DNA from 2 places in the Paenibacillus sp. FSL F4-0122 genome. Region 1 is predicted to be linked to the other one. Evidence: riboswitches for the same ligand, from Rfam matches in the RefSeq annotation. Region 1 holds a riboswitch; the other holds the start of a gene.
What was found. A riboswitch is a leader RNA that binds a small molecule or an ion and turns the genes downstream of it on or off. The one in region 1 is predicted to bind cyclic di-AMP.
Positions count from the first base shown of each region.

Region 1 (4,547 bases):
TCAGTCTTATCACTATTTACAAGGAAAATATGATCTGCAGTCAGCTCAGAAAGCTTCTCTAGCGAGATCGGATTCCAAGTTGCTCTTGTTCCTACTGGGATCTCTGTTACTAAGTTAGGAAGCTTTACGCCAAGGTCTGTATATAATACAGCACCACTGCTGCGGGTTTCGTCTACAATATAGAAGTTTTTTTGCACCAACCATAGAATAGCCGCGGACTCTTGTCCAATAGCTCCTGCAAGCTGTTCTTTCGCAGCCGCTGCTTTAACATCATAATCTTTAATGGCTTTTTCTGCTTCAGGGGTTTTGTTCAAAATCTCACCAATCTTGAGCAAAGATTTGCGCCAATCTTGATTTAGTTCATCCCCAATTACATAAGTGGGTGCAATCTTATTCAACTGATCGTAAATCCCGTTCTGAACAGAAGACTCCGATGGGATGATAATAAGATCCGGAGCAAAGCTGGTTACAGCCTCTAACGGAAGATCGTAACTAATTGTAGGAACATCCTTCAATTCAGTGGCCAGATAATCCTGAACGCCATTTGTAACTGACCATTGAGCTACTGGAGTCACACCCAGAGTTACCAATGAGTCTTCCAAATATGAACCCAGGACGCGCTGTGGATTAGCCGGAATCGTTACTTCATGGCCCATTGCATCTGTTAATGTCTTAGGAGCAGCAGGTGCCTCTGTAGATTCTGCTGTAGGAGCTGTTGTAGGCGCTGTTCCTGCATTTGATGAACTTTCAGCATTATTATTTCCACAAGCGGAAAGTATTAGCGTCATCACTATTAGTCCGCTCATTGTCACTTTCATGCTTCCTGATCTTTTTCTGTTAAGCCAAAACATTAAAAACCCTCCTATATGTAACTGCTTTGATATTCAAAGGTGACCTTTACCTCTGCTTCACTTTTAAATGATATTGATTCTCATTCTCTGTGTCAACATATAAATTTCAAATTCTGTGGATTTGCAACAATTTCCTTCATATAAAATACAAAAGAGGTTATATTCCGAACGTTCCGGATATAACCTCATCTTTAATCTTCTACTTATTTATTTAAATGATAAGGGACAGTCGCTACTACAACGTCCTTTTGATTCATTAGATACGAGCGGATTAAAAAGCTGGTCTGATTATGAAGCACGGCTTGCCACCAATGTTTGGTAATAAACTGTGGAATCAGAATCGTGATGTGATCCGTCGCAGCGGTCTTCCACTCAACCGTATCGATAAACTTCACTAACGGACGAATGATACTACGATATCTGGAGCGAAGTACAATCAGGCGTACGCCTGGATTCCATTCCTCCCACCGTTGCTCCATCTTATGAATGTCTTCTTCATCAAAGCCTACATACACAGCAACAACATTATCTGTTAGAGACTTCGCATAGCTGATGGAATGTAATACAGCACGTGTAACCCCTGCAACAGGAACAACTACAGTACTTCCTTTAATTATAGGTTTATCAGTAGCCGGACATATACGCAGTTGATCCGCAGTGTTCAAATAGTGCTTATGAATACGGTGGAACACGAACATTACAGCAGGTAAGAAAATGAATGCCATCCATACGCTCGAGAATTTAGTAATGATAAATATAAGCGTAATCGTCAATGTAGTCAGCATACCGATGGTATTTACAACAAATCTTTTCACCCATCCAGCAGGTCTTGTTTTGATCCAATGCACCATCATCCCCAGTTGGGATAAGGTAAAAGGAATGAACACGCCTACCGCATAAAGTGGAATCAAACCTTCCGTATTCCCATGGAATACAGCCACAAGTATGATAGACATAACTCCTAGAAAAATAATGCCATTTGAGAAGCCCAGGCGGTCACCACGGACCATAAATGCATGTGGCAGATATTTATCTTTTGCAAACATAAAGGCAAGCAGCGGAAACGCTGAATATGCTGTATTAGCTGCCAAGAACAAAATCACTGCTGTAATCCCTTGAATGAAAAAGTACAATCCGCCACGGCCAAAGGTCGATTCAGCGATCTGAGAGACAACCGTAGCCTTTTCATCTGGCACAATACCATACCAATACGCCAGCACAGTGATTCCGGTAAACATAAAGCCAAGGATAAGTCCCATGATCATTAGCGTCTTGGCTGCATTTTTCTCAGCCGGTGCTTTAAAGTTTGGGATCGCATTAGATACGGCCTCAACCCCCGTTAGGGCTGAACAACCAGAGCTAAACGCTTTTAATAGTAGAAACAAACTTACATTAGATACGGCGCTGCCTATTTCAGGAACATTCGCATGCGCGCCACCCATTGCATATTTAACGATACCGGAGATAATCAGAACAACAATCGAAACCACAAACAAATACACTGGAATTGCGATGAACGAAGCCGATTCAGTCACTCCGCGAAGATTAATGATAGTTAATAGAACGATAACAGATACAGCGATGAGAACAGTATGATTATGAAGACTTGGAAAAGCCGATGTGATCGCATCCGTCCCTGCCGAGGCACTAACCGCTACGGTAAGAATGTAATCCACCAATAATGAACCCCCAGCGAGCAGCCCTGTCGGAATACCAAGATTACTCTTGGCTACGATATAAGCTCCGCCTCCTTGCGGATAAGCAAATATCGTCTGCCGATAGGATAAAATCAGGATGGCCAGCAGGCCCAATACGGCTAATGCAATTGGCAGGGAATACCAGATGGCAGTAAACCCGGCAGCCACCAGTACAATCAGAATTTGTTCCGTTCCGTAGGCTACAGACGAGAGCGCATCAGAAGACAGGACAGCCAGTGCTTTAACCTTGGATAACTTTTCATGATCGAGTTCATTCGACTTCATCGGACGTCCGATCAATAGTCGTTTTACCTTGCTTACCATGGTGGATACAGTTCCTTTCTTTGGGAGCTGAAACGGAATTTCCGTGCGCTGTTTTCATCGGTGGATTTCATAAATGCAGACACAAAAATAAGCATACGGAAATGATCCGCATGCTTATGCATGGTCATTTTCCCACCTTGCTTACGAGGTTAGCTGGCGGATTCGGGCTGTGGTTATAGCCCTACGGTACAGGTCTGTTCGACCCGGTTCCGATTCACCCCATTGGCATGAATGCCAAGTTTGGTTCCCCCGTTTTTCCTAAGAAAATTCAGCGCATATTCAACTTCTCACAAGGTCTAATATTAGTCTACAAAGTGCATACAGTAAAGCGTTGAAAAAAATGAAAAAAGAATGAAAAAACATCCAATAAGCTCAAATATAGCGTCTTATTGGATGCTCTCTTTCATTATCTTCAATTATCCCTCTAGCCCGTGATTTTAATACCTTTTCAGCTTTTTTGTAACTTCCAAAGCGAAAACTAAAATCCTAAGCTCTCCTCTGCATCTACTTCAATCATTTCTTCTTCCTTACGTCCATACCAAAGAAGGAGACTAATTAGAGCAAAAGCGATTAAAGCTAACAAAGGAATCGTAATAAATCCGAAGTAGTTCAAGTAATCTTTATTACAAGGAACACCAATTGTACAAGGTAGAACTTTACTTAACGCTGGAATCTTCTGTTCCGCATAATGATAGATTGAGATACTGCCACCAATCAAACTTAATGGAAGCACATAAGGAATGATGCGCTTATCTCCACGGAAAGTAGCAATTCCCAACAAAAATAACTGCGGATACATAAAAATCCGCTGAAACCAGCAAAGCTTACAAGGTTCATATTTCAAGACTTCACTTAAATACAAGCTACCAGCTACAGCAACCAAAGAGACAAACCAGGCCAGATAGAGGCAGTTACGCTTGCAAAAAGATAGGAATTTTGTCACTTTGCCTCCACTGCTTTTGCGGCGGTGTTAATTTCAGATGTAATCGCTTCAATATCGAAAGGTTCAGCCGTTTTCACTCCATTAATGTAGAGCGAAGGCGTAGTTGTCACGCCTGCGTCAGTTGCCAACTGAATGTCTTTCTTCAGCTCATCTGCATAAGTTTTCTCTTGGATGTCTTTACGCAAAAGATCGTAATCGATCGCTAATTTCTCTTTTTCAGCAAGGCTTATCAAGAAATCCTCAGTGGCCCATTCGTCGCTCTCATCCCCTTGCTGCGCATATACAGCATCATAGAACTTCCAGAATTCATCCTTATTCTGATGGTATACAGACAATGCAGCTAGTGAAGCTGTCTCAGAGTCAGGACCAACGAAAGCCATATTTACAAAGTAAAGAGCTGCTTTTCCCTCGTTGACAAAATCTTGAACAATTTTCGGTTTCATGGAGCCAGCAAACTGGGAACAAGCTGGACATTTGAAATCGCCAAATTCAACAAGCTTAACAGGTGCATCCTCATTACCAATCCTAGGTAGCTCACTGTAATTGAATTCTACCGGTTCTCCTGTAGAGACATTCTTTGCTGCATCTTTCGAAGCTAACATAAACAATCCAACAAAAATGATAACTACTACAGCTATTGAACTAATAACTAAAATTCTCGTTTTCTGCTTCTGTTGCTCCTGTTCTACCCGTCGTTTCTCTTGTTTGCTCAACTGGGGAACATTTGGACTT
Region 1 is NZ_JBBODI010000001.1:5,635,832-5,640,378, reverse strand. Features, by position in the region: gene MHH49_RS24655 (iron-hydroxamate ABC transporter substrate-binding protein) at 1-851, opposite strand, end outside; gene MHH49_RS24650 (APC family permease) at 1,055-2,872, opposite strand; cyclic di-AMP (ydaO/yuaA leader) riboswitch at 2,997-3,156, opposite strand; gene MHH49_RS24645 (disulfide oxidoreductase) at 3,351-3,815, opposite strand; gene MHH49_RS24640 (DsbA family protein) at 3,812-4,547, opposite strand, start outside.

Region 2 (4,547 bases), 3.4 Mb from region 1:
ATATTTATTTTTTGAGATGGATCCGGACGAGTGGCAGGAACTACCCCAAGAATCAAAGCTGGAGGTATGGGAAGCATTGGCTGAGGATCTTTTCTTCGCGCTGGGTAATGAACCTATGATTGAAGTGGGGAGTGGCGTAATTATTTACGATAAGGACACTCACCGCATTAATATTCTAGTTGGCGAAGAGGATTTGGCTTCAGTAGTTTTGATTTAGGCAGAGGAGACGTCTGGACGTAATTTGCCCGTAGTTAGTAGCCCGTGTTAAAATTGATAAAGCCGAGTTATAATCGCTGGGATTTGTGAATACATTTAATCGAAAATATCGCCTTTATCCTGGCACATCCCTTGGACCTCAGAAGCTAAGGGATGTTTTGTTTAACGCCTAAGACAAGTAAAGGGAACTACGCACTTTACTGCAATTTTTTGTAAGGGAGGAAACGAATTGTTATTTACGGAAGAGGAACTGCGTGAGGAGATCACCAAGCTGGAGGGCTGGAAACTGGAAGATAATGTTATGGTGCGAAAATATATGTTCAGCCAATATATGAAGGGCATTGCGTTCGTTGATGAAGTAGCCACGATTTCAGAAGCCTTCGATCACCATCCACATATTACGATTGATTATAAAACAGTTACCCTGCGCCTGAAATCTAATGAAGAAGATGGGATTACAGCTCTAGATCTTCGAGAGGCGCATGAATTTAATGAAGCTTTTGAAAAAAATCATTAGTTTAGCCAAAATCATAAAATAAACGCCCGTGCACAGATAGTCACCTATCTCATACACGGGCGTTTTTGGTTGCTTGGCTGGTTACTTTTTCTCTGAGAGCCAGAGTGCGACGTTGGCGATCTCTTCAGGAGCTAGCTTCTCCTTAAAGGAAGGCATTTGGCCACGTCCTTTGGTGACGATGCTGTAGATTTCCTCAGCGTCATGCTGACCGCCTTCATTCTGAAGACTTGGTCCAACTCCACCTTGAAGCTGATCGCCGTGACAGGTGATACAGCTGGCTTTCACGGTTGCTTCTGCCTTTGCCGCGTCCAGTTGAACTACCGGCATCGTGGGCTTATTTTCTTCTGCTACCTCTTCTTTACCCGGAAGTGTAAACATGAGTACTACCGCAAAGGCACAGGCGGCAAAAAACAAACCGCTCATGATCCATTTCTGCATCCCAATTCGTCCCTTCTATGTAAGCTGCTCCCTACATTATAGCTTATGGTGAAGCGTTATCATAGGGTTTGTGACAAAAAAATGAACGAGAATACAATCATTCTTATGAAATATCTGGTATTTAATATCATTTGTCATAGACCATGCAATAAAAAGGTTTGTCTCCTGTAGGTGTGCGGCGTTCATACGTATCTGTAATCGTAAATCCACATTTTTGATAAGTTCGAATGGCGCGTTGGTTCCAGGTCAGGACTTCCAGATCTATCTCACGATCAGGATAACGATTCAAGGCTGTCTGGACGATGGCATCTACGAATAGTTTGCCTAAACCATGGCCGCATAGATCGGGGCGCATCCCAACTCCTAAACGGACGACTCCTTCCATCGGGAACAACTGTGCGAATCCGCACAAAACCTCATTTTCATTTAATATGGAGATATATTGTTCCTCCCGGAGCTGCGGATCACCAAACTCGATGCCAAGAGCCTGCATCTGCTCCCACGGCATCCAGCCATAAATATTATATGGGGGCGTATAGCTCCACTTACAAATAGCTTCTCCGTGAATTGCCTCCATAGGAACAACATGAAAAGTTACCGAGGGATTTATCATAAGGTCAACGATCTCCTTTCACGAGGACATTGCTATATTACTAATTATATACAAAATGGGGGAGGTTCGACTCAGAAACTTTATATGAGGGGAATGTTTTACAAATTATGAGAGGGGTAAATAAGTAATAAGACAAAAAAACAAGCTCTCCTCCAAGAGTACCTTGGAAAAGAGCCTATGTACGTTATTTATTGCACATCATCATTGTCTTCCGATTCAGCAGCAACCGATTGGTAAGCGTCTGTGCTCATAATGCGCTTGGCACCAACGTAGCGTTTCACGTAGTAGCTATCACTCAGAGAGCTAATCGTAACACCGCGTGAGGTAGAAGCGTGTGCGAATTTACCTTCACCGACATAAATGCCGACATGGGAGACACCTTTGCCACTTGTATTGAAGAATACAAGATCTCCGGCTCTTATATCATCACGGGAGATTGCTGTGCCCATTTGATATTGGGAACCTGATTGGTGTGGAAGGTTAATGCCAATCTTATCAAACACATACATTGTAAATCCGGAGCAATCAAATCCGTTAGTGGATATACCGCCGGATACGTATTTAGTACCGATGGCCTTGTCAATCACTTTATCCATTTTGGAATCTGCGAAAGCGCTTCCTGCTCCGATGGTGAGGATGATGGAAAAGCTTAGTACTGCTGCTGCTAACTTCTTCTTCAAAAGTGTATACCCCTTCCAAATGCCTACGAGGTTAGCTTAAGGGTTCGGTTGAAGGTCCCCTATGACCCCTCTATATAATGGAGGTCAATTCACCCAAAGTTGGTTCCCCCGTTTTCCTAATAGTTAGGAAACTCGGCTCATACTGTTGATTAGGATTAGCTTGTAATCAATACATGACAAAACCTTTGTAAATAACAACTTAATGATTACAAAAATGTTACTAAAATCTCACTGCGCTAATTGTAACAAACAGAAAGCCGCTTGGCAATCGTTTTTAACATATTAATGCAGAAAAATTGGCATTTTTACGGTAGAAAGGCATATGTAAGCGTTAATAATGACCTAATTTTTAATATAATTGCAATTTTTATCAAATAAACGTGTTTCAATTGGGCTCTAATAGTGTAAAAATATATTATGGAATAAAGAAAAACCCGAATTTGATTACGGGCATAATCAGATTCAGGTTCATATAGTTGTAATTGTGAGGTTATAGTTGTGAGGAAGGTTTCAATCGAAGGCTACAGCTTGATAAGCTGAAGTACTCATTACTCTTTTAGCGCCAACATAACGATTGGCCCAGTAGGCCTGACTGAGTGAAGTGATGGTCACTCCACGCGAAGAGGACGATTGTGCGAATTTTCCGTTTCCAACATAAATGCCGACATGGGATACTCCATTGCCAAGTGTGTTAAAGAACACTAGATCACCAGAACGCAGATTGCTTTTGGATACAGCAGTTCCAACGCTATATTGAGCTTTTGATGTACGAGGTAAAGTAAGCCCCACATTCTTGAATACATACTTTGTAAATCCAGAGCAATCAAATCCGGCAGTGCTTGTACCTCCGGTTTTATAGGCAACTCCAATAGTTTTTGAGATTACAGAGTCCATTTTAGAGTCGGCAAAGGCGCTTCCTCCACCAATAGATAACGCCATTACAAGTCCTAGCGCCGCAGCGACGCATTTTTTTCTTAAATTATGTCTTTTCAAAAGATGTACTCCTTCCAAGGCCTGCGAGGTTAGCTTAAGGGTTCGGTAGAAGATTCCCTATGATCCCTGTAAAGCGAGATCAATTCACCCAAAATATGGTTCCCCCACTTCCCGGTGCAAAGGAATTAGGCGTGTTAAGCACCAGAGAATGACGTTTCGACAGTTACACTTACGATAAATACATTTAGTTATGTAGGAATCGTTTCAATTGATTACAAAATTGTTACTAATAGCACAGGACTTATTGTAACAGAGCTTTTACGATTTTGCAAATACTCTTAAGTTATCCGTAATGAGAAAAAGTCCCAGCTCCTGAATACAGGAATTGGGACCTTTTTATTATGTCAAATAAGGTTGATTTATTGTGGAAATGCTTTGCTACGCCATAGATGATATTGTGCAGAGATTCCCCACATTTTTAAGAGCGTAGAAGGTAGTGGTGAGATTTGCCGTATTATAAGTGCCGGTAGGCCGGGACAGAACAGACCCGTCAGTCCGCACACTAGCAGTAAGAGCAGGCCTCCCGCCCCAAGTACAATGGAAACACCTATAGCAGGAATCAGTGACCGCAAGCAGATGATCAGTGAGGAGAACATTCCTGTACCGCCGGTGTAACCAAACTGCATATATAGAAGAAACAGGCGCACGATAAAAATATATATAAGCCATGCCAATACGTGTGGTACTAAATGAAGTAACAAAGCGTAGTTAAACAAAGAGGATAAGAACAGCCCGTACATTTTTGGAGCAAGCCAGTAAAGCGGCAGCAGGGTCAGCACCCATTCGATTAGGCTAAAGACTAAGACAGGTAGTCCATAGATCTTCATGCCAGGGAAAAAGAACAGTCCACGCTCGCCCTTTCGCTCCTGGTGGAGCTCATGCAGCAATCCTGCCCTTATGAAAGGGGAAAGCAGAAGTCGCAAGACAACAAGCGCCAGAAGCATCCATAACCAAGTGCGTATCGCAGGGTCCGTATTCAAGCTGAACTGTCCCTCGATATAATACAACAGTCTGCCCATACCGCTGCCTCCGGCGTCTTTATCCGGATAGCGCAGTAGAATTGGAATAATAGCAGATCGGATGAAACCAT
Region 2 is NZ_JBBODI010000001.1:2,217,627-2,222,173, reverse strand. Features, by position in the region: gene MHH49_RS09425 (hypothetical protein) at 1-217, shown strand, start outside; gene MHH49_RS09420 (4a-hydroxytetrahydrobiopterin dehydratase) at 446-733, shown strand; gene MHH49_RS09415 (c-type cytochrome) at 815-1,171, opposite strand; gene MHH49_RS09410 (GNAT family N-acetyltransferase) at 1,299-1,784, opposite strand; gene MHH49_RS09405 (C40 family peptidase) at 1,973-2,464, opposite strand; cyclic di-AMP (ydaO/yuaA leader) riboswitch at 2,470-2,612, opposite strand; gene MHH49_RS09400 (C40 family peptidase) at 2,975-3,403, opposite strand; cyclic di-AMP (ydaO/yuaA leader) riboswitch at 3,461-3,599, opposite strand; gene MHH49_RS09395 (hypothetical protein) at 3,817-4,547, opposite strand, start outside.
Region 2: another riboswitch for cyclic di-AMP. It lies ahead of MHH49_RS09405 (C40 family peptidase); the one in region 1 lies ahead of MHH49_RS24650 (APC family permease).